DNA from 4 places in the Pseudomonas sp. GW821-FHT05D12 genome. Region 1 is predicted to be linked to each of the others. Evidence: riboswitches for the same ligand, from Rfam matches in the RefSeq annotation. Region 1 holds a riboswitch; each other region holds the start of a gene.
The links. A riboswitch is a leader RNA that binds a small molecule or an ion and turns the genes downstream of it on or off. The one in region 1 is predicted to bind cobalamin.

Region 1 (6,941 bases):
TGCGCAGGCTTTCGATAACGGCCTTCACATCCTCCCAACCGGGCTCCTCCAACTGCTCCAACGGCCCTTCCAGCGCCTGCTCGATCAAGCGCGCCGCATACAGCTCCAGGCGCTCGCGGGTGTCACCGGCGGTGCGCCACAACTGCGCGTCGATCTTCTGCAAGACCATGGGGCGGCGGCCGGTCCAGGGTTCGGCGAGGGCGCAATCGAGCGGGTCGAAGCCCAGGTCGAAGGCCTTGGCCAACACCCGCAACAGGCTCGATTGCGGACCACGCCCATCGCCGCGCGGAATGCGCAGCAATGCGAGCAAGGTATCGATGCGCAGGCGGCCTTCAGGCGACTCACCAAAGATATGCAGGCCGTCGCGGATCTGCGACTCCTTCAGGTCACACAGGTAAGTATCCAGGCGCGGCAGCCACACCGCTGCGTCGGCGTCGTTGTCGAGCTCAAGTTCCTGGTCGATGCGGGTTTCGCGCACCAACTTGAGGATGTCCTTTTGCAGCTCAACCGCCCGACGCGGGTCGAGCAGTTGGGCCTCGTAGTACTCGTCCGCCAGCAATTCCAGGTCACGCAACGGCCCATAGGTCTCGGCGCGGGTCAGCGGCGGCATCAAGTGATCGATGATCACCGCCTGGGTGCGGCGCTTGGCCTGGGCGCCCTCGCCCGGGTCATTGACTATAAACGGGTAGATATTCGGCAACGGCCCCAGCAACGCGTCCGGCCAGCAGTTTTCCGACAGGCCCACGCCCTTGCCCGGCAGCCATTCGAGGTTGCCGTGCTTACCCACATGAATCACGCCATGGGCGCCGTAGGTATGGCGCAGCCAGAAATAGAACGCCAGGTAGCCGTGAGGCGGCACCAGGTCCGGGTCGTGGTACACCGCGCTGGCGTCCACCTGGTAACCGCGCGCCGGCTGGATGCCGACAAAGGTCAGGCCCAGGCGCAGGCCTGCGATCATCATGCGCCCGTCGCGGCACATCGGATCGTGGTCCGGGGTACCCCAGCGCTCCAGCACGGCCCGGCGATTGGCCTCGGGCAGGCGGTTGAACATCGCCTCGTAATCATCCAGGCCGAGGCTTTGATGGCAGGGGCGCAGGTCGAGGCTGTCGAGGTCGTTGGTGACACCGCCCAGTAGTTCATGGATCAACGCAGTGCCGCTCTCCGGCAACTCAGCGGGCAGCGGATAACCCTCGGCGTGCAGAGCACGCAGGATATTCAGCGCAGCAGCAGGCGTATCCAGGCCCACGCCGTTGCCGATACGGCCGTCGCGGGTCGGGTAGTTGGCGAGGATCAGCGCGATGCGTTTTTGTGCATTCGGCACCCGCGCCAGTTCGACCCAGCGTCGGGCCAGTTCGGCGACAAAATCCATGCGCTCGGGCGCGGCGCGGTAGCACACCACGTCCGACTGGCTGCGCTCACTGCGCCAGGCCAGGTCCTTGAAGCTGATCGGCCGGCTGATGATGCGCCCGTCCAGCTCCGGCAAGGCAATGTGCATGGCCAGGTCGCGCGGGCCCAGGCCTTGTTCGCTGGCTTCCCAGCCGGGCTGGTTGTCTTGGGCGCAGATCGCCTGGATCACCGGGATATTGCGGCGAAACGGCCGCAGGTGCGGGGCTTCCGGGCTGGATTGGGCGAAGCCGGTGGTGTTCAGGATCACCGCCGCGCCGACCTCGTCCAGCAGGTCCTCGACCACCGTCAGGCAGCCGGGCTCTTTCAAACTGGCCACCGCCATCGGCAACGGGTTGAGACCCGCCGCCTGCAAGCGCTGGCAGAACACATCGATAAAACCGGTATTGGCCGCCTGCAGGTGCGAGCGGTAGAACAGCACCGCCGCCACCGGCCACTCCGCGCGCCAATCCGCCTGCCAGTCATTCAGGCGCGGGTTGGCTGTGTGCGGGTGATAAATCGCCGTGCGCGGCAGGGTTTGCGGCTCGTTCCAGGCGTAGCTGCGGCCCAGGTAACTGCTCGCCAGGCAACCGTAGAAATCCAGCGCGTTGCCCAGGCCGCCCTGGCGCAGGAAGTGCCACAGGCGGTCGCGTTCCGCCGCCCCAACGGTACTCAGCCCGCTGAGTTCCGGGTCGGGGCGATCATCCCCCGGCACCAGGATCAGTTGCACGCCGCGCTCGGCCAACTCCACCAGGCGCTCGATACCGTAGCGCCAATAGCCGATGCCGCCGTGCAGCGAAATCAGGATGACCTTGGCATGGCGCAGCACCTCGTCGACGTACAGGTCGACCGAGGCATGGTTCTGCACCTGCATCGGGTTGGCGAGGCGAAAGCTGGGGTAATCCTCGGGCAACTGCTGGGCGGCTTCGGCGAGCAGCGCCAGGCTGGAGTCGCCGCTGCACAGGATCACCAGTTCGGCGGGCGTTTGTCCAAGGTCGGCAATATTGTCGTCCGAGACGAAACCACCGGGCTGGGTCCTGAGCAGGTGCATGGGTTAAACGCTGAGGGCAGCGCGCAATTGCGCTTCGAGGCCAGCCGCATCCAGCTCCTGGCCGATCAGTACCAGGCGCGTGATGCGCGCTTCATCGGCCGCCCAGGCGCGGTCGAAGTGCTTGTCGAACCGCGTGCCCACGCCCTGGATCAGCAGGCGCATCGGCTTGTTCGGGATCGCCGCGAAGCCTTTGACGCGCAGGATGCCGTGTTGCACCACGAGTTGGGTCAGGGCGTCGAGCAGCAGCGCTTCGTCGGCTTGCGGCAGGTCGATGGAGATCGAGTCGAACGCATCGTGGTCGTGATCGTCTTCACCTTCATGGTGATGATCGTGGTGGCTGTGGCGACCGTCGATGTGCTCTTCGGAGCCGGCGCCCAGGCCGATCAGCACGTCGAGCGGCAGGCGCCCGCTGCTGGCTTCGATGATCTTCACCGCCGGCGGCAGTTCTTCGGCGACTTCCAGGCGCACACGGGCCAGGTCTTCCGCGCTGATCAGGTCGGATTTGTTGAGGATCACCAGGTCGGCGCTGGCCAGTTGGTCGGCGAACAGCTCGTGCAATGGCGATTCGTGGTCCAGGTTCGGGTCGAGTTTACGCTGCGCGTCGACTTGATCCGGGAAGGCGGCGAAAGTGCCGGCGGCCACGGCCGGGCTGTCGACCACGGTAATCACCGCGTCGACGGTGCAGGCACTGCGGATTTCCGGCCACTGGAAGGCCTGCACCAGCGGCTTTGGCAGGGCCAGGCCCGATGTTTCGATGAGGATATGGTCGAGGTCACCGCGACGGGCGACCAGTTCGCGCATCACTGGGAAGAACTCTTCCTGCACGGTGCAGCACAGGCAGCCGTTGGCCAACTCATACACGCGGCCATTGGCTTCTTCCTCGGTGCACCCGATGGAGCACTGCTTGAGGATTTCACCGTCGATGCCCAGCTCGCCGAATTCGTTGACGATCACGGCAATGCGACGGCCCTGGGCGTTGTCGAGCATATGGCGCAGCAGCGTGGTTTTGCCCGAACCGAGAAAGCCGGTAACGATGGTGACGGGGAGTTTGGCCAGTGTTTTCATCGGATGCCCTTTGGGGCGGGCATACGGGACGATAGGCCCTGCGGCGGCGCGCAGCGGCAGATTTCGTCACCGGATCACCCCGCCCGGTTGAAGTGGAAAATCGGTTGCGAGGCAGGTCTCCTGGCTTGGGGCTTGCGGGTCGTGCGACCGGCGCCGGCTGCGCCTTCCCGCCTGGTGGCAGTGGCGTGGCAGTCGGATAAACCCTTTACAGTTGCGGGGGCAGCCGCGGATTGGACCGCGTTCCCTTCTTAGCTTCGGCCTGGGCTGAAGAACCTCGAGGGTGCAAGGCTACGCAGTGGTGGGGGGATGGTCAATGATGGGGTTGGGTTGGTGTACATATCCGTTTCTGCGGTAATGGCGGCCTATGGTTCCGCTCTTACAGCGGGTCACTTTTGGAAAAGAGCCCCAAAAGTAACCAAAAGGGCTCTTGCCCCAACACTCGGCACCTCGCTCACGCTCGGTGTGCCCGTAATCCGACATTGATTTGGGGGGCCGCCGCCACGCGCCATCCATGGCGCGGGGCGGCTAAACCGGCATCCCTGCCGGTTTACCCCCCAAATCAATATCGAATTCCGGCCAGCGTGTTTGATGGGGCGCCTAGATCAAGATCAAGATCAAAAGCAAAAGCGCGGCGGCCTTAAAGCCGACCGGATTCTTATCTCGAACTCGGTCAACCTGTGGGAGCTGGCTTGCCTGCGATGGTCGTTAACGATGATGCGAAGCACCAGAACCAACGCGGCGTCCTCACGTTTTTTTCGCCGGCAGCCGGCTCCTAAAGAGATCAAAAAGCGTACCAACGATGCGAAGCGAGCCGCTTTTGACCTTGATCTTGATCTAGGCGCCCCATTAAACACGCTGGCCGAACGCAGGCTTGAATCCGTGGGTAACCCGGCAGGACGCCGGGTTAGCCGCACTGGGCCAAGGATGGCCCATTGCGGCGGCCCACGGATTCAAGCCGGAGTGAGGGCACACCGAGCCTAGGCGAGGTGCCGAGTGTTGGGGCAAGAGCCCTTTTGGTTACTTTTGGGGCTCTTTTCCAAAAGTGACCCGCCGTAAGGGCGGAACCAATTCCAGCCATCACCCCAATATCGGATATACCCCCCACAACCGATTTGACTCCCCTCCCACCCCCATGCTCTCCTACACACCTTGTTTCGGGTGCCCTTCACAGGGTGAAACGGGAAACCGGTGAGTCATCACATGACGAGTCCGGTGCTGCCCCCGCAACGGTAAGCGAGCGAAGCGTCAGATCCACTGTGCCAAGGGCATGGGAAGGCGACGCTTTCAGGACTCCCCCAGGAGCCCCCTCGCAAGCCCGGAGACCGGCCCGAAAAAATCAGATAACAAACCCGCGGTGGGCGGGCGCTGTTCAGAACCCTGCGTGCCTGGCTCGCGGGGTTTTCATGCGCTCGTTTCACCCTGACACCCAGAAGGGACGCGCCATGTCGATCATCAGCAGCACCTCGCACACCGCCAGCAGCTCCGCCACCCTGAGCCAACGCCTGACCGCCGCCATCGGCGCGTCGATTCTCGGTGCGTGCCTGGTGTATTTCGCCGGTTTCTCGCACATCGAAGCAGTGCACAACGCTGCCCACGATACCCGCCACAGCGCCGCGTTCCCGTGCCACTGAGACCTGCCGACATGATCAAGCGTATTGCGCAAACCGCAGGTTTCACCGGCCTCCTGGCCGCCCTGCTGCTGACCCTGCTGCAAAGTTTCTGGGTAGCTCCGTTGATTTTGCAGGCGGAAACGTTCGAAAACGCCCCGGCCACTACTGAAGTGGCACATCAACATGCCGACGGCGCCGCCGCCCACAGCCACGACGCCGAGGCCTGGGAGCCGGAAGACGGCTGGCAACGCGTGCTCTCCACCACCGGCGGCAACCTGGTTGTTGCCGTGGGTTTTGCCCTGATGCTCGCCGGCCTCTACACCTTGCGCGCGCCTACTCGCACCGCCCAAGGCCTGCTGTGGGGCCTGGCCGGTTATGCGACCTTCGTACTGGCACCGACCCTGGGCCTGCCGCCTGAGCTGCCAGGCACCGCCGCTGCCGATCTCGCACAACGGCAGATCTGGTGGATCGGCACCGCGGCCTCGACGGCGGCCGGCATTGCGCTGATCGTGTTCGGTCGCAACTGGCTGCTGAAAATCCTCGGCGTGGCGATCCTGGCGGTGCCACACGTGATCGGCGCACCGCAGCCGGAAGTGCATTCGATGCTGGCCCCGGAAGCCCTGGAAGCGCAGTTCAAGATCGCTTCGCAGCTGACCAACGTGGCGTTCTGGCTGGCCCTGGGCCTGATCAGCGCCTGGCTGTTCCGCCGCAACCGCGACAATCAATACTCGGCATGACCCTGGTGGTCGGCCTGGGCTGCCAGCGCGGCTGTGATGTTCACACCCTGCTGGACCTGCTGGACAGCGCCCTCGCCGAAGGGGGGATCGAGCGCCAGCGCATCACTGCGCTGGCAAGCATCGACCGCAGGCAGGATGAACCGGGCCTGATCGCCCTGTCCCGCCTGCTTGAGCTGCCGCTGCAGTGCTTCAGCGCCGACCAACTGGCGGTGTATGAAAACCGGCTGAGCCACAAATCAGCCGTCGCGTTCGCCCACACAGGCTGTCATGGCGTCGCCGAAAGCGCCGCCCTGGCCCTCGCCGAACATCTCGCCAGCGGCCCTGCCCGCCTGCTGATCACCCGCCGAAAAAACGCCCAGGCGACTTTTGCATTGGCCTGCGCAGGCTAAAACCCCGATAATTGCCTGCCCTGAACATGAACAATGTTCATACACGCCCGCTTTTAAACAGGAAATACCATGACCGTCTACTTTATCGGCGCAGGCCCTGGCGATCCGGAATTGATCACCGTCAAAGGCCAGCGGCTGATCCGCAGCTGCCCGGTGATTATCTATGCCGGCTCGCTGGTGCCGGCGGCGGTATTGGAAGGCCATCAGGCGCAGCAGGTGGTCAACAGCGCCGAACTGCACCTGGAACAGATCATCGACCTGATCAAGGCCGCCCACGCCAATGGCCTGGATGTGGCGCGGGTGCACTCCGGTGACCCAAGCCTGTATGGCGCGATCGGCGAGCAGATCCGCTATTTGCACGAGCTGGGCATTCCATTTCAGATCATCCCCGGCGTGACCGCGGTGGCGGCGTGTGCAGCGCTGCTGGAGACCGAATTGACCCTGCCGGACATTGCGCAGAGCGTCATCCTGACCCGCTACGCCGACAAAACCAGCATGCCCGCCGGCGAAGCGTTTGAAAGCTTGGCGCAACACGGCACGACCATGGCGATTCACCTGGGGGTCAATCACCTGGAGAAGATCGTCGCGCAACTGCTGCCGCACTATGGCGCCGATTGCCCGATTGCCGTGGTGCACCGGGCGACCTGGCCGGATCAGGATTGGGCGCTGGGAACGTTGAGTGACATTGCCGAAAAGGTCGCCGCCA
Region 2 (6,941 bases), on a different contig from region 1:
TGAATTGCCGGTGAAGCTGGCAGACCTCAAATCGCGCCTGACCCTGGCGTTGATCTTCCAGATGCGCCCCCTGTCCGACGAAGACAAATTGCGTGCCCTGCAGTTGCGCGCATCCCGTCGCGGCCTGCACCTGACCGACGAGGTCGGACACTTCATTCTGACTCGCGGTACGCGCAGCATGAGCGCGTTGTTCGATTTGCTCGAACAGCTCGACCAGGCCTCTTTGCAAGCCCAGCGCAAGCTGACCATTCCCTTCCTCAAGGAAACCCTTGGCTGGTAGCCGGCCCTTTGTTTTCAGGACTTTCGGCAATTTCCAGGCGTCAGAAAACCCGCGTTTGGGCCGTTTTGGCCACGCGAAAGGCGGGTAAGGGGTGTTAAGGGCTTAGATGTCATAGTCCAAACAAGAAGTCACATAGATCACGATTGAATTTGCAAATCGATGTGATAGAAGGCATAGTCTCGACTTCCTTACATATCAGCCACGGTCGTGCCCATGCTAAATCGCTTCGCACCCCTCGTGCCTCTCGCACTCGTTACCCTGTTGTTTGGTTGCGCCTCCCACCCTCAACAGGTGGCAGAACAGCAAAAACCACAGGTTCAAAATCAGGCAAAATTCGTTGCTGCACAGTCTTCCACTGTTTATGAGGAAGAAGTGGCAACTGAAAAGGAACTGGCCGACTTCGCCGGCAACAAGCCTTACCAGCTTCCAGTCCTCGCCGACAGTATCCTCGAACGCGGCATGTCCCTGATCGGTACCCGTTACCGTTTCGGCGGTACTTCTGAAGCCGGTTTCGACTGCAGCGGCTTCATCGGTTATCTGTTTCGTGAAGAAGCGGGCATGAACCTGCCACGCTCCACGCGCGAAATGATCAACGTGAATGCACCGTTGGTCGCACGCAACAACCTCAAGCCCGGTGATCTGCTTTTCTTCAGTACAGCGGGTCGTGGTCGCGTCAGCCATGCCGGTATCTACCTGGGCGATAACCAGTTTATCCACTCCAGCAGCCGTCGCAGTGGCGGTGTTCGAGTCGATAATCTGGGTGACAGCTACTGGAGCAAAACCTTCATCGAAGCCAAGCGCGCACTCGCCATGGCCCCGACGACAGTTACCGCTAGCAAGTAAACTTAAAGTGATACTTGAAGTTTGACGTGTAAGCGCTAGAATCCCTGGATATTGTTGAAATCCGTTCGCGCGAGCTTTGCTTGCGCGTTCTGGTTTTCAGCGTTCGGCAGCGAAAGCCGCATCCAGACCAGGATTGTTCTGCACATGTCGACCTCGGCCCGCCTGATTCTCATTGTTTGCGCCGCGCTGCTCAGCGCCTGCGCCAGCCGTCCACCGCCGCCCGCTCCCGTAGCGGTGAAACCCAAGCCGGTGTTCAACTACTCCACACAGAATTTTTCGCCTGCTGCCGAAGATGTGCTCTTCCGTGCCTTGGGCCTGGTTGGCACGCCTTATCGATGGGGCGGCAACACGCCGGACTCAGGGTTTGACTGCAGTGGCTTGATCGGCTTTGTGTTTCGCGATGCGGCCGGTATTTCCTTGCCGCGTACCACCCGTGAGCTGATCGTGATGCGCGCGCAGGACGTCAGCGAGCAGAACCTGCAAACCGGCGACCTGTTGTTCTTCGCCACCGGTGGCGGCTCCCAGGTCAGCCACGCCGGGATCTATGTGGGTGAGGGCCGTTTCGTGCACGCGCCACAGACTGGCGGTACGGTGAAGCTGGATACCTTGTCCAAGGCGTATTGGCAGAATGCCTACCTGAGTGCCAAGCGCGTATTGCCAGGCAATCTGGCGCGTAACCCATGACGGACCGTATCACTGTAGGAGCCGGCAAGCCGGCTCCTACCCATCATTTAGCGGCCGACACCCGCCACACCTTGTTCCCCACATCATCTGCCACCAGCAAATCCCCCTGCTGATCAATCACCACGCCCACCGGCCGGCCCATGGCTTTCTCATCCTTGTCGAGGAAACCGGTCAGCACGTCCACGGGCTGCCCCTTCGGCTGGCCAGCCTCGAACGGGACGAAGATCACCTTGTAGCCACTGTGCGGCTTGCGGTTCCACGACCCATGCTGGCCGATGAATGCGCCGTTGCTGAACTGGGCTGGCAGTTTGCTGCCCTCGGCAAACGTCAATCCCAGGGAGGCGGTGTGCGGGCCCACTGCGTAATCCGGCGCGATCGCCTTGGCGACCAGGTCCAGGTTCTGCGGGCTGACGCGCACGTCCACATGCTGCCCGTAGTAGCTGAAGGGCCAGCCATAGAACGCGCCGTCCTTGACTGAGGTGATGTAGTCCGGCACCAGGTCGCTGCCGATTTCATCGCGTTCGTTCACTGCCGTCCACAGCTTGCCGCTTTGTGGTTCCCAGGCCATGCCGTTGGGGTTGCGCAGGCCGGAGGCGAAGATGCGGTGCTCGCCGCTGGCACGATCGACTTCCCAGATGGCCGCCCGGCCCTGTTCCGCATCCAGGCCGTTTTCACCGACATTGCTGTTGGACCCGACGCTCACATACAGTTTGCTGCCGTCCTTGCTTGCCACCACGTTCTTGGTCCAGTGGTGATTGATGCTGCCGCCCGGCAGGTCGACGACTTTGGTGCCGGCCTCCTTGATCGCGGTTTCACCTGGTTGGTAGGGGAAGCGCAACAGCTTGTCCGAGTCGGCCACGTACAGATCGTTACCGACCAGGGTCATGCCGAACGGCGAATTGAGGTTTTCCAGGAACACCGTGCGCGTTTCGGCGACGCCGTCGTGGTCGGCGTCACGCAGCAAGGTGATGCGGTTCGGGCTCGGCACAGCGGCGCCGGCGCGGCCCATGACTTTCTCCATGACCCAGCCACGAATACCCTTGGCGTCATCCGGCTTGGGTGGCGCGTTGGTTTCCGCCACCAGCACGTCGCCATTGGGCAATACATACAGCCAGCGCGGATGGTCCAGGCCTTCGGCGAACGCCGCCACCTGGGTGCCGGCGGCGGCGGTGGGCTTGGCGCCGTCCGGCCAGCCAATCGCCGGGGCGATATTCACGGTCGGGATCAGGGTCTTGTTTGGCTCCGGCAACTTGGGCGACGGCCCGGTGCCATCGGAGACCTGCAAAGTAGAGCTTTCCCCGCAGGCAGCGAGGGTGCCGGCGAGCATGATAAGCAGGGCGAGTCTGGTTTTGTGCATGGTGTTCTCCTTAATACCTGTAAGGGTAGAGGAGGCCGGTCGTAGGATGGTTCAAGTGCAAGGCCAGCTTTAATTGACGCTCCACCCCCAACCCACTAACCTTCGCGGCTTGTTCCAGGTGCTCTGTGACCCATGGGTCGACGGAGTGAAACAGGGAAGCCGGTGAGTGAGCGCACTTGTACACAGTGCTGCCGCGATTCCGGCGCTGCCCCCGCAACGGTAAATGAGTCAAGACGGTGCTTTCTGCCACTGTATCGCGTGCGATATGGGAAGGCGCGCTGTCGGCCTGTCCGAGTGCTCTCTTTATAAAGAGCCAGGGCGCCACTCATGAGTCCGGAGACCGGCCTGGTTCATCCAACAGCATCACGGTGGGCGATGCTTGGCTGTCTGTTTATCCTTTTTCCTGCCCGCCGTTTTTGTCCAGCCCCAACGGAGAGCTGCCATGACCGATTCCCCCGACCGCGACGAACGCCACCTGGCGCGCATGCTGCGCAAAAAAGCCGTGATCGATGAGCGCATCGCCAACTCCCCAAACGAATGCGGCCTGCTGCTGGTGCTCACCGGCAACGGCAAAGGCAAGAGTAGCTCGGCATTCGGCATGCTCGCCCGGGCCATGGGCCACGGCATGCAGTGCGGGGTAGTGCAGTTCATCAAGGGGCGCAACAGCACCGGTGAAGAGTTGTTCTTCCGCCGCTTTCCCGAGCAGGTGCGTTTTCATGTGATGGGCGAAGGCTTTACCTGGGAAACCCAGGACCGCCAGCGCGATATCGCCGCCGCCGAAGCCGCGTGGGCGGTGTCGCGCGAGTTGCTGCAAGACCCGTCCATCGGCCTGGTGGTGCTGGACGAGCTGAACATCGCCCTCAAGCACGGCTATCTCGACCTCGACCAGGTACTCAGCGACCTGCAGGCGCGCCCGCCAATGCAGCACGTGGTGGTCACTGGCCGTGGCGCCAAGCCCGAGTTGATCGAAATGGGCGACACCGTCACCGAGATGGGCATGCTCAAGCACGCGTTCCAGGCCGGTATCAAGGCACAGAAGGGCGTCGAACTTTGAATCAGCCCCGTCATTGCCCGGCTGTCTTGATCGCCGCACCGGCGTCCGGCCAGGGCAAAACCACCGTCACCGCCGCGCTCGCCCGTTTGCACCGCAATCTGGGGCGCAAAGTCCGCGTGTTCAAATGCGGCCCGGACTTTCTTGATCCGATGATCCACGAGCGCGCCAGTGGTGCGCCGGTGTATCAATTGGACATGTGGATGGTGGGCGAGCAGGAAAGTCGCCGCCTTTTGTGGGAAGCCGCCGCTGAGGCCGACCTGATCCTCATCGAAGGGGTGATGGGGCTGTTCGACGGCACGCCGTCCAGCGCCGACCTGGCGCGGCATTTCGGCGTGCCGGTATTGGGCGTGATCGACGGCACTGCGATGGCGCAGACGTTTGGCGCCCTGGCCTTGGGCCTCGCGCGTTATCAGCCGGATTTGCCGTTCGCGGGCGTGCTGGCCAATCGCGTCGGCACCTTGCGCCATGCGCAACTCCTCGAAGGCAGTCTCACCGAAGGCCTGCGCTGGTATGGCGCGCTGTCCCGCGAAACCGGGATCGAACTGCCGAGCCGCCACCTGGGCCTGGTGCAAGCCAGCGAGCTGAATGACCTCGACCTGCGCCTGGATGCTGCTGCGCAGGCACTGGGCAGCAGTTGTGAAGTTGCCTTGCCGCCGCCGGTGACCTTCGCCGCCCCCGAAGTGATCGAGGCCGAGCCGTTGCTGGCCGGCGTGCGCATTGCGGTGGCCCGTGACGAAGCGTTTGCCTTCACCTACGGCGCCAGCCTCGACCTGTTGCGGGCGATGGGCGCAGAGCTGCGCTTTTTCTCGCCGATCCATGACCGCGAATTGCCTGACGCCGACAGTCTGTATCTGCCCGGCGGCTATCCGGAACTGCACCACCAGGCGCTGTCGGAAAATACCTCGATGCTCAATGCCATCCGCGCCCATCACGCGGCCGGCAAACCCTTGCTCGCTGAATGTGGCGGCATGCTCTACCTGCTGGACTCGCTGACCGACGTCGACGGCACCCGCGCCGAACTGGTCGGCCTGCTGCAGGGCGATGCGGTGATGCAAAAGAAACTTGCGGCCCTGGCCCTGCAAAACGTCGAGCTGCCGGAAGGCGTGCTGCGTGGGCACACTTATCACCATTCCCTGACCAGCACCGAGTGGCAGCCGATTGCCCGTGGCGTCAGCCCCAATGGTGGGCGCGGCGCCGAGGCGGTGTTCCGACAAGGGCGTATGACCGCGTCCTACGTGCACTTCTATTTCCCGTCCAACCCGAGGGCGGTGGCGGCCTTGTTTGCGCCCGACCCTGAGGTGGCCAGCGCCGGCAAGCCGGCTCCCACCATTTACCGCGTTGAATCCCCATCCACTGTGGGAGCGGGCTTGCCCCCGATGGGGCCATGACCGACAACGCCTTCCCCCAGGCCGACCGCGACGCCGTCTACCGCGCCATCGCCGAGCGCCGCGACATGCGCCACTTCAGCGGCGGCAGCGTGGCCCCCGAGTTGCTGCACCGCCTGCTCCAGGCTGCACACCAGGCGCCGAGTGTCGGCCTGATGCAGCCGTGGCGCTTTATCCGCATCAGCGACCGCCAACTGCGTGGGCAGATCCAGCAATTGGTGGAAGAAGAACGCTTGCGCACCGCCGAGGCGTTGGGCGAGCGTTCCGATGAGTTCATGAAGCTCAAGGTCGAAGGCATCCATGACTGCGCCGAAGTGCTGGTGGCAGCGCTGATGGATGATCGCGAGCGGCATATCTTCGGCCGGCGCACCTTGCCGGAAATGGACATGGCCTCGCTGTCCTGTGCGATCCAGAACCTGTGGCTGGCGGCTCGCGTCGAAGGGTTGGGCATGGGCTGGGTCTCGCTGTTCGAGCCCCAGGCCCTGGCCGACCTGCTGGGCCTGCCGCCCGGCGCGAAACCCCTGGCGGTGTTGTGCCTGGGGCCGGTGGCCGAGTTCTATCCGGCACCGATGTTGCAGCTCGAAGGCTGGACCGAACCACGGCCGCTGAGTGACATGTTGTATGAGAATGTGTGGGGAGTGAGTCAATGAGTGTGGCCTTGCTGTGTGTCGCTGCAGTGGCGCTGGATGCGCTGCTGGGTGAACCCAGGCGCTGGCATCCGCTGGTGGCGTTCGGCAATTTTGCCGGGCGCATCGAGCAACGTTTCAACAGCGGTGGCCGTGGCTGGCGCAGCCATGGGGTGACCGCGTGGTTTATCGCGGTGGTGCCGCTGACCCTGCTGGCGACCGCCTTGTCGTGGGCGCCGTATATCGGCTGGGTGCTGGAGATCCTCGCGCTGTACTGTGCCCTCGGCATGCGCAGCCTTGGCGAACACGTGATCCCGGTGGCCCAGGCGCTACGCAGCGATGACCTGGAAGAAGCCCGCAAGCGCGTGAGCTACCTGGTCAGCCGCCAGACCAGTAAACTGGATCGCACCGAAGTCGCCCGCGCCGCCACTGAGTCGGTACTCGAAAACGGCAGCGATGCGGTGTTTGCCGCGCTGTTCTGGTTCGTCGTCGCCGGCGTGCCGGGCGTGGTGCTTTACCGCCTGAGCAACACCCTCGACGCGATGTGGGGCTATCGCAACGAACGCTTCGAGCGCTTCGGCTGGGCTGCGGCGAAAATCGACGATCTGCTGAACTACATTCCGGCGCGCCTGGTGGCGTTGACCTACGCAGTGCTGGGCAAAACCCGCCTGGCGCTCAAATGCTGGCGAACCCAGGGCCCGACGTGGGACAG
Region 3 (6,941 bases), on a different contig from region 1:
GCAACTACTACGCGCCGACCGTGCTGGCGGGTGTCACCGACCAGATGACTTCGTTCAAGCAGGAACTGTTCGGCCCGGTGGCCTCGATCATCACCGCCCGCGACGCCGACCACGCCGTGGCCCTGGCCAACGACAGCGAGTTCGGCCTGACCGCGAGCATCTTTACCACTGACGCAGCCAAGGCGCGGGAGATCGCCAACCAGCTGGAAACCGGCGGGATCTTCGTCAACGCGTTCAGCGTGTCCGACCCTCGGGTGGCATTTGGTGGGGTGAAAAAGAGCGGCTTCGGGCGCGAGTTGTCGCACTTCGGCGTGCGGGAATTCTGCAATGCGCAGACGGTCTGGCTGGATCGCAAGTAAGCCGGGTCAGCACGACTGCCGGCTTTCGTGGTGAGCCGCCTGGTCGTGGTGAGCAGGCTTGTCGTGGTGAGCAGGCTTGTCCTGCGTTGGGGTGCGAAGCGCCCCCATGAATCCCACCGCATCGTTTCAGGAAATCCGTGGTGTGAGGTTTTAGGGCTGCTTCGCAGCCCAACGCAGGGCAAGCCTGCTCACCACAATTAGCCTGCTGGGCCTGCGCAGTGGTACCTGAGTAGTAAATCTGCATGTCTTTCAAATCCAACCCTTCACAAGCGTCGCCGATCACGGCCACGTCAGTGGGTTGTTGTGGTGAGCAGGCTTGCCCTGCGTTGGGGTGCGAAGCGCCCCCCCAGTAATCCCACCGCATAGTTTCAGGCAAAACCGCGGTGTGAGGTTTTGGGGCTGCTTCGCAACCCAACGCAGGGCAAGCCTGCTCACCACAATTAGCCTGCTGGGCCTGCGCATTGGTGCCTGAGTAGTGAATCTGCATACCTTTCAAATCCAACCCATCACAGGCGTTGCCGATCACGGCCATGTCAACGGGTTGTTGTGGTGAGCAGGCTTGCCCTGCGTTGGGGTGCGAAGCGCCCCCATGGATCCCACCGCATAGTTTCAGGCAAACCGTGGTGTGAGGTTTTGGGGCTGCTTCGCAACCCAACGCAGGGCAAGCCTGCTCACCACAATAACCTGCTCAACCTGCTCAACCTGCTCAACCTGCTTGGCCTGCTTGGCTGCTTAGCCTGTCTGGCCTGCTTAGCCTGCTTAGCCTGCTTAACCTGCTGGGCAAGATACGTCCGCATACCCGTACAAGAGCGTTTGCGAGCACTGGCCCACTCACTGCCAAAAGGCTGCCTCTACTGCCAGACTCTCACTGCGCATTAATGTAATAAAACTGCGCCTGGGTCTTTTCAACCGCGGTTCGCACTTTATCCTTCTGCGCATTGGTGCCCGAGTAGTAAATCTGCATACCTTTCAGATCCAGCCCTTCACAGGCGTTGCCGATCACGGCCACGTCAACGACAGTGCTGGCGCCGATAATCAGAAAGCCGGTGTCGCCCAGGCTTTTGGCCTTCAGCAATTCTTCTTTCAGATACATCGCATTGGCGCCACCGGCCATGGCAAGGGCCAGGTTGTCGGCGATCAAGCCGTGGCTGGGGATTTTCACACTGTGCAAGCGCACCCTGTTTTCCCCGGAAGGCAGCGACATGACATGCGCGGTAGCGGCTTCGTCAAAAATCTGCTTTTCGCTTTTACCTGGGGTGGCGCAACCGGCGAGCATGGCGATGAGGGCGAGGGCGACGAATGATTTCACTGTGTATTCCTTGTGTGAAGGCTGTCCATGGCCGCGCATCATAGGAGAGCCATCCCATAAGAGCTACCGCAGTCTTCTCACCGTGCGCCGTCAGAACTCCCGCTCAACCGCGTGATCGACTACCATACCGCGCCGGTTCCCAAATGGGACTAATAGGGAATCCGAAGCGCGGTATGCCGCGCCAATCGGAACTGCCCCCGCAACTGTAGGTGCCGAGCCTGCTCCTTGATGCCACTGGACCTCGTCCGGGAAGGCCGGAGCGTGGCGATGACGCATCAGTCAGGAGACCTGCCGGCCCAAGCACCAACACTAACCGGCGGGGTGTCCGGGAAGGACATCCTTGCCTGCCTGACCCGCAGCGTTCGAGGGCGTAATTCCAGACCGTACCTCCCCAGTTCCACGTACGGTTTCAAGGAGATCGCCCCATGCTGCCACGCGTTACCGCCCTGATCACTGGCCTGGGCTTCTGTGCCCTGGCCCACGCCGCGCCCACCCAGTACCCGCTGACCGTGCAGAACTGCGGCAGCACGCTCACCTTCCAGCAGGCACCCGCGCGCAGCGTGACCATCGGCCAGGCCGCCACCGAAATGCTCTACGCCCTCGGCGTAGGCGATAAAGTGGTCGGCACCTCGCTGTGGTTCAACAGCGTCCTGGCGCAGTACAAGGCACAGAACGACACAATCGAACGCCTGGCCGACAACGAGCCCAGTTTCGAGTCGGTGATCGCCAAGCGCCCGCAGCTGGTGGCTGCCGAGCTGGAATGGGTGGTCGGCCCGCAGGGCGTGGTCGGGACCCGCGAGCAATTCCACGAATTGAAGATCCCCACCTACCTGCTGCCCTCCGACTGCGAAGGCAAGGACAACCTGGTCGGCGCCGACGGCACGCGGCTGGAGCCGTTTCGCATCGAGACCATCTATAAAAGCATCAGCCAACTGGCGCAGATTTTCGACGTACAGGATCGCGGCCAACAACTGAACGACGAACTCAAGGCGCGCCTGGCCAAATCCGTCGCGACCGTGCAGGGCAAAGGCCTCAAGCAGGCCAGTGCTCTGGTGTGGTTCTCCAGCTCGGAGATGGCCAGCGACCCTTACGTGGCCGGTCACAAGGGCATTCCCGAGTTCATGCTGCAAACCCTGCGCCTGCACAATGTGGTGCAGTCCGATGAAGAATGGCCGGCCGTTGGCTGGGAAACCATTGCCAAGGCCAACCCGACCTTTTTGGTGATCGCGCGGATGGACCGCCGCCGCTACCCCGCCGATGACCACGAAAAGAAACTCGCCTTCCTGCGCAGTGACCCGGTCACCCGCAACATGGACGCGGTGAAAAACAACCGCATCATCATCCTCGACGCCCTGGCGCTGCAGGCCAGCATCCGTATGTTCGATGGCCTGGAACAACTGGCGACAGCCATCGATGGCTACGACTTGCCCAAATGATACGCACCCTACTCGCCCTGTCGCTGCTGCTGATCGCCGTGCTCGCCGGCGTGGCCATCGGCGAAACCGCCATCGCACCAAAGGTGGTACTGCAGGTGCTGGCCAACAAGCTCTGGGCCGCCGGCTACGTGCTGGACCCGATCGATGAAGGCGTGGTGTGGAACTACCGCCTCACGCGCGCGCTGGTCGCTGCCGCATGCGGCGCCGGGCTGGCGACCTGCGGGGTAATTCTGCAATCGCTGTTGCGCAACCCGCTGGCCGATCCGTACCTGCTGGGCATCAGCGCCGGCGCCTCGACGGGCGCAGTGCTGGTGGCGTTGATCGGGGTGGGCGGCGGTTTGATCTCGCTGTCGGCCGGCGCCTTTGTCGGCGCGATGGCCGCATTTGCGCTGGTGATCCTGCTCGCGCGAGCCAGTGGTTCAGCCAGCGGTACCGGGCAGATCATCCTCGCGGGCATCGCCGGTTCGCAGCTGTTCAACGCGCTGACGGCGTTCCTGATCACCAAGTCGGCCAGCTCCGAACAGGCGCGCGGCATCATGTTCTGGCTGCTCGGCAATCTCAGTGGGGTGCGCTGGCCGTCGGTATGGCTGGCGGTGCCGGTGGCAGTTGCAGGGCTTGCTGTGTGCCTGTGGCACCGGCGCGCGCTGGATGCGTTTACCTTCGGCAGCGATTCGGCGGCCTCCCTGGGCATCCCGGTGCGCCGCGTGCAATTTGTGCTGGTGGCCTGCGCCGCACTGGTCACGGCGGTGATGGTGTCGATTGTCGGCTCCATCGGTTTTGTCGGCCTGGTGATTCCCCACGCCGTGCGCCTGCTGCTCGGCACCGGGCACTCGCGCCTGCTGCCCGCCAGCGCCTTGGGCGGCGCATTGTTCTTGATTGCAGCCGATGTGTTGTCACGCACTTTGATCAAGGGCCAGGTCATCCCGGTCGGCGTGGTCACGGCTTTGGTGGGCGCGCCGGTCTTTGCGCTGATCCTGATCGGCCGGAGGAATGCGCGATGACCGTACTGAGCTGCACCGGCCTGGGCTTCAAAGTGCGTGAAGCCACGTTGCTGCGCGACATTCACCTGCAGGTGCAGCGGGGTGAAACCCTGGGCATCGTCGGCCCGAACGGCTCAGGCAAATCCACTCTGCTGAAACTGCTGGCTGGCCTGCGCACCCCGGCCACTGGCGAGGTGCGACTGGGTGAAGTGCGCTTGGGCGACCTGTCCCGTCGTGCCATTGCGCAGCAACTCGCGGTGGTCGAACAACAGGCCGACACCGACGACGCCATTCGCGTGTTCGACGCCGTGGCCCTGGGCCGCACGCCGTGGCTGTCGGCACTGAGCCCCTGGTCCCGCGAGGACGACGCTATCGTGCACCAGGCGCTGCAGGATGTAGACGCCACCCACCTGGGCCAACGTGCGTGGCGCAGCCTCTCGGGCGGTGAACGCCAACGGGTGCACATCGCCCGTGCGTTGGCGCAACGGCCGCAGATTTTGTTGTTGGATGAGCCGACCAATCACCTGGATATCCAGCATCAACTGGGGATTCTGAAGGGGGTGCAAGGCTTGCCGGTCACCACCTTGATTGCCCTGCATGACCTCAACCAGGCGCTCACCTGCGACCGCTTGGCGGTACTGGATCATGGGCGGTTGGTGGCGCTGGGCAAACCGCTGGACGTGCTGACGCCGCAGCGGCTGCAGGCGACGTTCGGGGTGCAGGCGCATTACCTGACAGACCCGTTCGATGGGGCGCAGATACTGCGGCTACGCCCAAACTGATCAGAGCACTCAACGGTAGGAGCCGGCTTGCCGGCGTCTACACTGGCGGTGTTAGAGGGTGCGCTGCATATGCGTCGTGCGCCACACCGGGTCCGCGTCCACATCCACCACTTCGAACCCCTGCCGAAGCCAAAAATCAATCGCCCCAGGCAAAAACGGATGGGTGTGCAGGTACATCACCGCGACCCGATCCGCCTTAGCCTGCGCCTCCAACGCAAGGTACAACGCGCGCGCCAGACCCAAGCGGCGAAACGCCGGCAGCACAAACAGGCGCACCACCTCCACGGTCTTTTGGCCCTGGTAATTCAACTGTGGGAAACGACCGTCGTAAGGCAGATAGCCAATGGCAGCGACGATCTGGCCTCGATCGCAGGCAACCAGAAATCGCCCATCACCCTGCACATAAATAGCCTCGAAATGCGCCAGGTCCGCCGGCATCCCTGTCGCGTCGAGCTTGGGGAAAAGCTCGGCACGGGCCCCCAGCACGAACGCCAGTACCTCAGGGATATCCGCCGTCGTGACCGCCCGAATGATCGGCCTTGGGCTCATGCAACCTCGATCTGCGTAATCCCCACCACCTGCGCCTGCTCGAGAATTTCCTCCGGCGCTGCATCCGCAGGCGGCAGGATCAAGCCATTTTCCGCATCACCGAAATGCAACTGCAGCAAGTGCAACGCCGCCTCATGCACCGGCAGGTCGGGCTGTTTGAGCTCGAACACATGGGTGCGGGGTTCGTCGTTGAACAAGTAGTTGAGGGTGTATTCGCGCATGGGAGGAGTCCTTGTCATGGAAGAAGAGCTGCTGATTAACCTGACTCATCGATCAAGTTTTAAGTTCAATGGATCAGCATTGGCAGCAGCTCCAGCAGCACTTACTGGCGCAACTCACACACTGCATTGCCCTTCATTCCCGACGCATGCACGCTCACATGGCGCACGCGAAAACCCGGCTTCTGGACGAACTTCTTCTCTTCCCAGGTGCTGCCGTTTTCGACCTGGTAGCCGATGGCGCCATCGGCTTGCCAGGTCAGGCGCAGCGTATACACACCGTTTTGATCGGGAGCCCGATGGAAAAACGTGTCGATCACCGGCTCCGCCTTGTTGAAGGTGCGCACCTGGAACAAGCGCAGGTCAGTGTCGGCGGGCGTGTAGCTGGAAAGAAACAACGTATCGTCTTCGGCAGCATCCTCAGCGGCCGCGAGGATCACCGATGGCACCCACTTCTCGCCACGGTCCTGGGTGTCGGTGGTCACCTTGCAGGTCAACTGGCCCTTCTCGGTCACGTCCTGGCGCCAGGCGGTCTCGTAGTAGCCGTAGGGCACGTCGAAGCGCACGGCTTTCTCAGTGACTTGCTCGCAACCGGCCAGCAGGTACAGCGCCGACAAACCGATGAATCCTTGAAGAACCTTCACGTGCTTTCCTTGGCTTGATTGTGGGAGGCGAGAGGTTACCCGGCTTGTCGGAAAAAGGGGATCGTTTTAGCCGGACGGCGTGGCGTGGTATATCTGCGCGCCACCTCTACAACAGGAACGGCCCATGTCCTCCTCCGTCCCCCTCCTCGGCTGCCGGTCGATCATCGACGTGCTGCGCCACATGACCGAAGACGGGCCGGAATGGGCCCACCGTTATGTCACCCTGTGGTTCCAAAACCCTCCGGATGCCTGGGTGTTGGTGTACCCGCTGCAAGACACCACCGAGGCGTATTTTGACTTTATGTACACAGGTGCGGAGTCGCCGAAGGCAGCCCTGTCGACGCTGTTGGCCAAGTACCCTCAATGTGACGTCATCGATTGGTCGCCCGGACGCCTGGCATGCATCAGCGCCCCTGCGACAAACATTGAGACACTGCAGGAGATTATCCAGGATCTTGCGCAAGAGGCGTGGGGTGAGCGCGGCACACTGATGAGCGCCTCGTACGAGCAGACGATTAGCGCCTGAACACCTGGCTGAAATGGAGCATCCTGATGGCCGAAAACTCTCTTGTGACCGCGGTTGTTACCGCTGTCCTGACTTCACTACTCACGCTGGCCGGTACCTACGCCCTGCAATCACGCCAAGAGGCGCGGGCGCAGGCGA
Region 4 (6,941 bases), on a different contig from region 1:
CCGTTGTACTCGCCGTCGCCCGGGGTCTTGGTAAACCAGCGAAAACCATGCGGGTCGACCGGCATCGGCGCACGGGCCGACAGGTAGGTCCAAGTGGAGGGCAGCGCGTCCTTGATGCCAAACAGGTCCTCCTCGTTGCTGCCGAACCCGTGCAGGAAAATCACCAGTGGCTGGTTGCGCGCATCGCCCTGGGTCTGTTCCAGGTATGAAAGCGGCAAATCGGTATGCAGGCTGGTATCGGCCTGGGCGGCACCGGCCACCAGGGCCAGCGCCAGGGCAAACAGTTTGAGCATGGGACGTTACCTCAGGGTTTGCGCAACAAATAAGTGTCCATGATCCAGCCATTCTCCAGGCGCGCCGCCTTGCGCACCCGTTCAATTTCTCCAGCCACTTCGCTGACCTTGCCGCTGATCAGGATTTCATCCGGCGTGCCCAGGTAGGCGCCCCAATAAATATCCAGGCCTTGATCCGCCACGCTGCGGTAGGAATCTTCGGCATCGAGCATTACCACCAGGGTATCGGCATCACTCGCCTGCCCTGCGGCCAAACGGCGCCCGGTGGTGATTTCGACGGACTTGCCGATGCGGTTCAGCGCCACCTTGTGCTGGGCCGCCAGGGCTTGCACGCTGGTGATGCCGGGGATGACTTCAAACTCAAAGTGGCAGCGGCCACTGGCGAGGATCGCCTGCAGGATACGAATGGTGCTGTCGTACAGCGCCGGGTCTCCCCAGGCCAGGAAAGCGCCGACTTCACCGTCAGCCATTTCCTCATTGATCATGCGTTCGAACGTCGCCTGCTTGTCGCGGTTGAGGTCCTGTACGGCCGTGGTGTAGTCGATATCCCCGCGCACACGCTCGGGGCAGTCGGCCTCGACGAAGCGGTAGCCGGGCTCGGTGATGTAGGTCTCGCAAATCTCGCGACGCAGGTCGATCAGCTTGTCCTTGCTCTGGCCCTTGTCCATCAGGAAAAACACGTCGGTGCGGTTCAGCGCTTTCACGGCCTGCATCGTGATGTAGTCAGGGTTGCCGGCGCCAATGCCGATGATCAGGATGCGTTTCATGGGTTGCTCTCAGTGCGGGGCGTGGATTTTGCCATGTTCATGCGGCCAGGCGTGAGTTTCCAGGCGCAGGCGCCAGACAGTGTTGAAGCGCAGTTCGGTGGCGCAGAGTGGCTCGACGTCGATCCGGTAGAACATCGCGACGGGCAACTGCAACACGTACAGCATCGCGGCGCGGATGACAAAGGGATGGGTGATAGCCACTACGTGCCCGGGCTGTGTTTCGAGGGTTTTCATCCACTGTGCCACGCGTGCGCAAATCTGCTCGACCGACTCGCCACCGTGGGGCGCACTGGCACTGTTGGTCATCCAGTCCTGCAACTGGCCATGATCCAACTCGCTGATGGCCTGGCCCTTCCAATCGCCGAAGTTGCCATCGCGCAGGGCTTCTTCAATCACCGGCGCACTGCCGAACAAACCCGCCGTCTGCCGGGCGCGAGCCTCGGGTGCGCAGAGCAGGCGCAGGTTTTTCGGGTAGCGCCCGGCCAGCGATGACGCGGCAGCTTGCCAGTCCATCGCCACCGATTCGTCATCGGGAAAGCGCCCCTGCTTTTGCAACGGCGTGATGGCATGGCAGATAAGGGTCAGACGGGTGGCCTGCATCACAATTTCACTCTGTTTCAGCGCGCAGTCAGCGTAGACTGGCAAAGTTGTTTCAACATGTTACAACGAACATGAAAGAGGAAGCCGGTTCGATTCCGGCGCGGTCGCGCCACTGTATTCGGCCCAGTAGCCGTAAGCCAGACCCTGTTTCAGCCCCTTCGCTATCCATTTCGGGACGCGTCATCCCTGGAGGTTCTCATGGCTAACACTGCTGCAACCCATCCTGATGTCTATGTGCCGACGATCCCGCTGGGCGAAATCCTGCCCTGGGCGATCTTCGGCGGCCTGCTGCTGATGCTGGCGATTTACTTCGTCGGTGCCGAGCAAGGCGCCACTGCGGTGTTCAAGGGCATGTACGTGCACGAGTTTGTGCACGACGGTCGCCACCTGCTGGGTTTCCCCTGCCATTAATTCATAAGGGAGACACACCATGACAGGGCAATTACTCGTACGCGGGATGCTGGTGGGCCTGCTCGCCGGCGTGTTGGCCTTCGGTTTCGCCAAGGCCTTCGGCGAGCCGCAGATCGACAAGGCCATCGCCTTTGAAGACCAGATGGCACAGATGCACGGCGATGCGCCGGAAGAAGAACTGGTGAGCCGCAAGGTGCAAAGTACCTTCGGCCTGTTCACCGGCGTGGTGGTCTACAGCGTGTCCCTGGGTGGCCTCTTCGCCCTGGTGTTCGCCTACGCCCTGGGCCGCATCGGCAAGGTCGGCCCGCGCGGCCTGGCGGCGCTGCTGGCATTGGCGGCCTTTGTGACGCTTATCCTGGTGCCCGGGCTCAAATACCCGGCCAACCCGCCTTCGGTGGGGGACCCGCAGACCATTGCACAGCGCACCAGGCTGTTCTTCCTGATGCTGCTGGTGTCGGTGGCGGCGGCCGTGATCGCGATCAACGCCGCGCGCAAGCTGATTGCCCGCCGTGGCGTGTGGAGCGGCGCGATCCTCGGCGTGGCGCTGTACATCGTGATCGTCGCAGTGGCCGGCAGCCTCTTCCCGGTGATCAACGAAGTGCCGGAGCAGTTCTCGGCCGTGCTGCTGTGGAAATTTCGCGTGGCCTCGTTGGGCATCCAGTTGGTGCTGTGGACCACCCTGGGCCTGGTGTTCGGGGCGGTGGCCGAGCGCAAGCTCAGCCAGCCAAAAGCCCGATTCAACTCCTGAGTCAAATCCCGGGATGGGCCAGGTAAAACACCTGGTAGCCCGTCCCGGGATGGTCCGCCTGCAACGCCTTGGCCGACAAGGTGATCCGTACCAGCCGCCAGGCCTGCACATCCAGCGCGAGGAACACCGCAAAGGTGTCGCCGCTATCCGCCAACTGCTGGTTGCGACTTTTCTCCTCGGCCAGGATCGCCGCCCTGTCCGCCCCCGGCTCCAACGCCCATTCCTCGCGGTACAGACTCAGCGCGGTCTGCGCCGGCCCACGTTGCACATCCAGCGGCAACCAGCTCTCGATATACGGACGGCCGAAGCTGTCGAGCACCTTCTGAAAGCGCTCTCCGAGCAGAAAATCGGCGGCCTGCAGTGGGTCGGACCATAGATACACCGAGGCATACACTTTGCCTGCGTGCTCCTGGGCGATAAACGCCTTGAACAGCAACCCCTCGGCGTGATCCCACAACGGCCCCAATTGCGCGGCGCGGCGGCGGATCACGGCCATGTCGTAGTCGGCAGGCAAGCGGTGTGAATACTGTTTGGCAAACATGAAGAAGCTCCCGTGCAAGTTGAGGGTTCAGCTTGCGCAGCGCCGATGATTTCAACAAGATATCAGCCGATATATGTGCGATAAGGATTGGATATGACTGACGCGCTAAAACCGCTGGATATCGACACCGTGCAGGCCTTTGTGCTGGTCGCCGACTTCGCCAGTTTCACCCGCGCCGCCGCAGCCCTCGACACCTCCCAGGCCGCCATCAGCCTCAAGCTCAAGCGCCTGGAAGAACGCCTGGGCTATCGCTTGCTGGAGCGCACGCCGCGCCATGTGCGGCTGTCACCGCAGGGCGAGCACTTTATCGTTGCCGCGCGCGCCCTGCTCAATGCCCACGAACGCGCACTGGGCGATATGGGCAGCCAAGCGCCCCGGCGCCTGGTGATCGGCATCAGCGACCATGTGGCCGGTCCCGACCTGCCAACCTGGCTCAGCCGCCTGGCCGCCTACGACCCGTTGGTGATCCTTGAAGTACGTATCGCGTCCTCCCGCGACCTGGTGGCCGCCTTCGACCGCAATGAGCTGGACGCGGTGATCGTGCGCAATGAGGGCGAGCGCCAGGACGGCGAAGTGTTGGCGGTGGAACGCTTTGGCTGGTTCGCCGCGCCCACCTGGCAACACCGCCCCGGCACGCCGCTGCGCATGGCAACCATGGCCGCGCCCTGCGGCGTGCGGCACCTGGCGACGCGCGCGCTGGATGCGGCGTGTATCGACTGGACCGAGGTATTTGTTGGCGGCGGGGTGATGGCCGTGGGTGCGGCAGTCACCGCCGGATTGGGCGTCGCTGCCCTCGCCCACCGCGTGGCCCCGGCCGGAGCGGTAGAGGTGAGCGAGCAATACGGCTTGCCGGCCTTGGCCGTGAGTGAGGTGGTGCTCCATAGCCGCATCAGCGACACGCGTTCGCGGGAAACCTTGCGGGCCCTGAGTGCGACCTTTCGTGGCGTGTTGCAACGCTGATCAGCCTTTCTGTGGGCGCTGGCTTGCCTGCGATGCAGGCACCTCGATCCACCAGGCACACCCGCTGTGAGCGCGCGACCGCCAGCAGCCGCTACCCGGACAACGGACAAACACTCAGCCAAACCACTCCCGCCGCCCTTCAAACGTGCTGACGATCAACTCGACAATCATCTGCACCGCCTGCGCATGCTGCACCTGCGCATTCACCGCCAGCCACACCTGGCGTTGCATGCTGTCGGCCAGCAACCCCGGCAGTGCCACCAGCCCGCGGTCGAAACTGCTCATGTAGTGCGGCAGCAAACCGATGCAGGCGCCGCAGCGGATCATCTCCAGCATCAGCGAATAGGCCTGCACCTGCACCACCGCCGCCAGGCGTTGCTCCACCACTTGGTTCCACGCCTGCAGGGCGTCGACCTGTGCATCGGGTTGCCATTGCACCAGCATGTAGTCATTCAGGTCGTCGACGCTGTCCGGGCGCGTGGTCAGGCGCGAATAGCGCTTGGCGATATGCGGCAAATATTCCAGGCGGGCCAGGGCCCGTGGCGGTTCGGTGGCGAAGCTCGGGCCGGGCACCGGGCCGTCGGTGTCGGAGAGCCACACCACCACATCGACGTCCACCGCTTGCAGGGACAATTGGCTGTCGAGGGAGATGATCTCCAGGCGCACGCTGGCGTTGCGGCGCAGCAAGGCAATCAGGTCACGGCCGAGGATGTCGTGCAGGATCGGCTCGGCCACCGCCAGGCGAATCAGCGGCTGTTCCAGCACCGGCAGGCGCCGCTCATGGGCCAGGGCTACCAACTGGGCCTGCAACTGCAAGCCGTCGCGGCTGAGCACCAGGCCGTTGCCCTGATAACTGAACAACGCATGGCGCAGGTGCTCCTCCAGTTGCGCCAGGCGCTTGCGCAGCAGCGTCGCCTTGATATTCAAGCTGCGCGCGGCCTGCATGAAACAGCCGCAGCGCGCACTGACCAGGAAGTAGCGCGCCACCTCCGGATCGATCTCGGCGGCCAGGGCCAGCCAGGCGCCACGTGACTCGGATGGCGCGCGATAGGTTGAAGGCCCTTGTTGGCCGGACGGTTCCAGTAATGCCATGTGAGACTCCCTGTCTGTCGGTCGGTGCATCCAATGCGGGTGGTCGCGGGTTACTCCAGCACTTTGTTCAACTCGGCACCGTCGATACTCAAGGTCGCGGTGTTGAGCATGCCTTCCAGGTAGGCCTTGGCGATCTGTTCCTGACGTTGGGCACGCAGGGCCTGGGTCAGGCGTTCGCGCAGTTCGTCGAGGCTGGCGGTGCGCGCCGGCTGTTGGCTGGTGAGCTTGAGCACATGAAAGCCCGCCGCACTCTGCACCGCGTCCGATACCGCGCCGACCTTGAGCCGCGACACCGCGCCGCGCACCTCGGGCACCAGTTGCTGCAATGGCTGCAGGCCCGAATCACCGCCACGCGCAGCAGTCTCGGGGTCCTGGGAAAACTGGTTGGCCAGGGCGGCGAAATCCCCCGGTGCGGCCTGTGCCCGGCGGCTCAGTTCCTGGGCCTGGCGGCGCACCGTGTCGAGGTTTTGCGGGTCATTCACCGCGAGGAAAATCTGGCTCACCCGGTACAGCGGCGGCGTCACCCATTGCGCCTTGCCGCTGTCGTAGGCCTGCTGCAATTCAGCCGCGCTGGGGTAGTCCGCCGGTACCTGGCTGACCGAGAGCATGTAGTCGCGGAACACGATCTGCTCGGTGGCGGCGCGGGTCTGCTGCTCCACCTGCGGGCGCTGGCGCCAGCCCTGGGCGTCGGCCTGTTCGAGCACGGCCTTTTGCGCCAGCCGTGAGCGAATCCAGGTTTCCAACGCGCCACGGTTGCCACGCAGTTGCTCGCGAGACTCGGCTGGCAGGCTCGCCAGCACGCTCTTGAGTTCGACCAGGTCGATCTGCTGATTGCCCAGGCGCGCCACCGCGGGCCCGGCCGGCGCCGGATCGAGCAGCGGTGCCGGTTGCTGGGCGGCCACCGGGTCGCTGCCCGGACGCAGGCACAGCGCCACGGCCACCACCAGCACCGCCAGCGCGCCGGCGCCGACCATCAGGGTTGGCTTCTTCACAGGACGGGTGCCTCTTCGCCGACCGCCGCAGCCTGGGCCTGCAACTGCGCGGCCTGCTGGCTGTATTCACGCAGGTAGACGATGAATTCCTGCAGCAAGCGGTCCCACAACTCCAGCTGGCTGCGCAGGTGCGAGGCGCCGACGCCGGCCACCACCACGTCCATTTCCATCAGCAAGAATTCGCCCTGCAGCGACAACCGCGCAAAGCGGCGCGAGGCATTCCACACCTGCGCCAGGCCTTCGGGCAACTCGCCCTGCACGCGCAGTGCGCAGCTGTAGGTAAAGTCCACGTAGCCGCCCTGCTCCGCCGCCGGATTGCCGAAGCGCACGGCAAAGCCGATGCCCTGGCTGGCGCTGAGCAGTTGCACGATGCCGTTCTGTTCGCTCTGGTTGACCCGGTAGCCGGCTTCCTGCAGCAACTCGGTGAGGCTCTGGGGGGTGACGCTGGTGATCAATTCGTTCATGTGCGGTTCTTCCTTGTGATCAATGGTTGACGCCCGCCTGGGGCGCATCGAAACGGCTCTTGTAGAGATCGTC

Region 2: it holds a riboswitch for cobalamin, as region 1 does, so the genes downstream of both, cobO (cob(I)yrinic acid a,c-diamide adenosyltransferase) here and cobW (cobalamin biosynthesis protein CobW) in region 1, are expected to answer to the same signal.
Region 3: it holds a riboswitch for cobalamin, as region 1 does, so the genes downstream of both, AC07SI_RS25025 (ABC transporter substrate-binding protein) here and cobW (cobalamin biosynthesis protein CobW) in region 1, are expected to answer to the same signal.
Region 4: it holds a riboswitch for cobalamin, as region 1 does, so the genes downstream of both, AC07SI_RS09975 (CbtB domain-containing protein) here and cobW (cobalamin biosynthesis protein CobW) in region 1, are expected to answer to the same signal.

What each region holds. Positions count from the first base shown of each region.
Region 1 is NZ_JBWKSN010000008.1:124,105-131,045, reverse strand. It holds gene cobN (cobaltochelatase subunit CobN) at 1-2,434, opposite strand, end outside; gene cobW (cobalamin biosynthesis protein CobW) at 2,438-3,499, opposite strand; cobalamin riboswitch at 3,593-3,791, opposite strand; cobalamin riboswitch at 4,639-4,844, shown strand; gene AC07SI_RS16805 (CbtB domain-containing protein) at 4,942-5,130, shown strand; gene AC07SI_RS16800 (CbtA family protein) at 5,142-5,846, shown strand; gene AC07SI_RS16795 (cobalamin biosynthesis protein) at 5,843-6,235, shown strand; gene cobM (precorrin-4 C(11)-methyltransferase) at 6,305-6,941, shown strand, end outside.
Region 2 is NZ_JBWKSN010000009.1:167,900-174,840, reverse strand. It holds gene hda (DnaA regulatory inactivator Hda) at 1-280, shown strand, start outside; gene AC07SI_RS18435 (C40 family peptidase) at 494-1,123, shown strand; gene AC07SI_RS18430 (C40 family peptidase) at 1,268-1,807, shown strand; gene AC07SI_RS18425 (PQQ-dependent sugar dehydrogenase) at 1,851-3,164, opposite strand; cobalamin riboswitch at 3,264-3,527, shown strand; gene cobO (cob(I)yrinic acid a,c-diamide adenosyltransferase) at 3,607-4,218, shown strand; gene AC07SI_RS18415 (cobyrinic acid a,c-diamide synthase CobB) at 4,215-5,606, shown strand; gene bluB (5,6-dimethylbenzimidazole synthase) at 5,603-6,253, shown strand; gene cbiB (adenosylcobinamide-phosphate synthase CbiB) at 6,250-6,941, shown strand, end outside.
Region 3 is NZ_JBWKSN010000015.1:10,950-17,890, forward strand. It holds gene AC07SI_RS25015 (aldehyde dehydrogenase family protein) at 1-359, shown strand, start outside; gene AC07SI_RS25020 (hypothetical protein) at 1,225-1,668, opposite strand; cobalamin riboswitch at 1,785-1,978, shown strand; gene AC07SI_RS25025 (ABC transporter substrate-binding protein) at 2,094-3,104, shown strand; gene AC07SI_RS25030 (FecCD family ABC transporter permease) at 3,101-4,105, shown strand; gene AC07SI_RS25035 (ABC transporter ATP-binding protein) at 4,102-4,866, shown strand; gene AC07SI_RS25040 (GNAT family N-acetyltransferase) at 4,918-5,415, opposite strand; gene AC07SI_RS25045 (hypothetical protein) at 5,412-5,636, opposite strand; gene AC07SI_RS25050 (hypothetical protein) at 5,738-6,277, opposite strand; gene AC07SI_RS25055 (hypothetical protein) at 6,402-6,803, shown strand; gene AC07SI_RS25060 (hypothetical protein) at 6,830-6,941, shown strand, end outside.
Region 4 is NZ_JBWKSN010000004.1:433,952-440,892, reverse strand. It holds gene AC07SI_RS09990 (alpha/beta hydrolase) at 1-293, opposite strand, end outside; gene cobF (precorrin-6A synthase (deacetylating)) at 305-1,060, opposite strand; gene AC07SI_RS09980 (histidine phosphatase family protein) at 1,070-1,660, opposite strand; cobalamin riboswitch at 1,697-1,826, shown strand; gene AC07SI_RS09975 (CbtB domain-containing protein) at 1,859-2,071, shown strand; gene AC07SI_RS09970 (CbtA family protein) at 2,091-2,819, shown strand; gene AC07SI_RS09965 (DUF4865 family protein) at 2,821-3,360, opposite strand; gene AC07SI_RS09960 (LysR family transcriptional regulator) at 3,454-4,320, shown strand; gene AC07SI_RS09955 (LysR family transcriptional regulator) at 4,435-5,412, opposite strand; gene AC07SI_RS09950 (peptidylprolyl isomerase) at 5,463-6,404, opposite strand; gene AC07SI_RS09945 (YbjN domain-containing protein) at 6,401-6,868, opposite strand; gene AC07SI_RS09940 (DNA repair protein) at 6,888-6,941, opposite strand, start outside.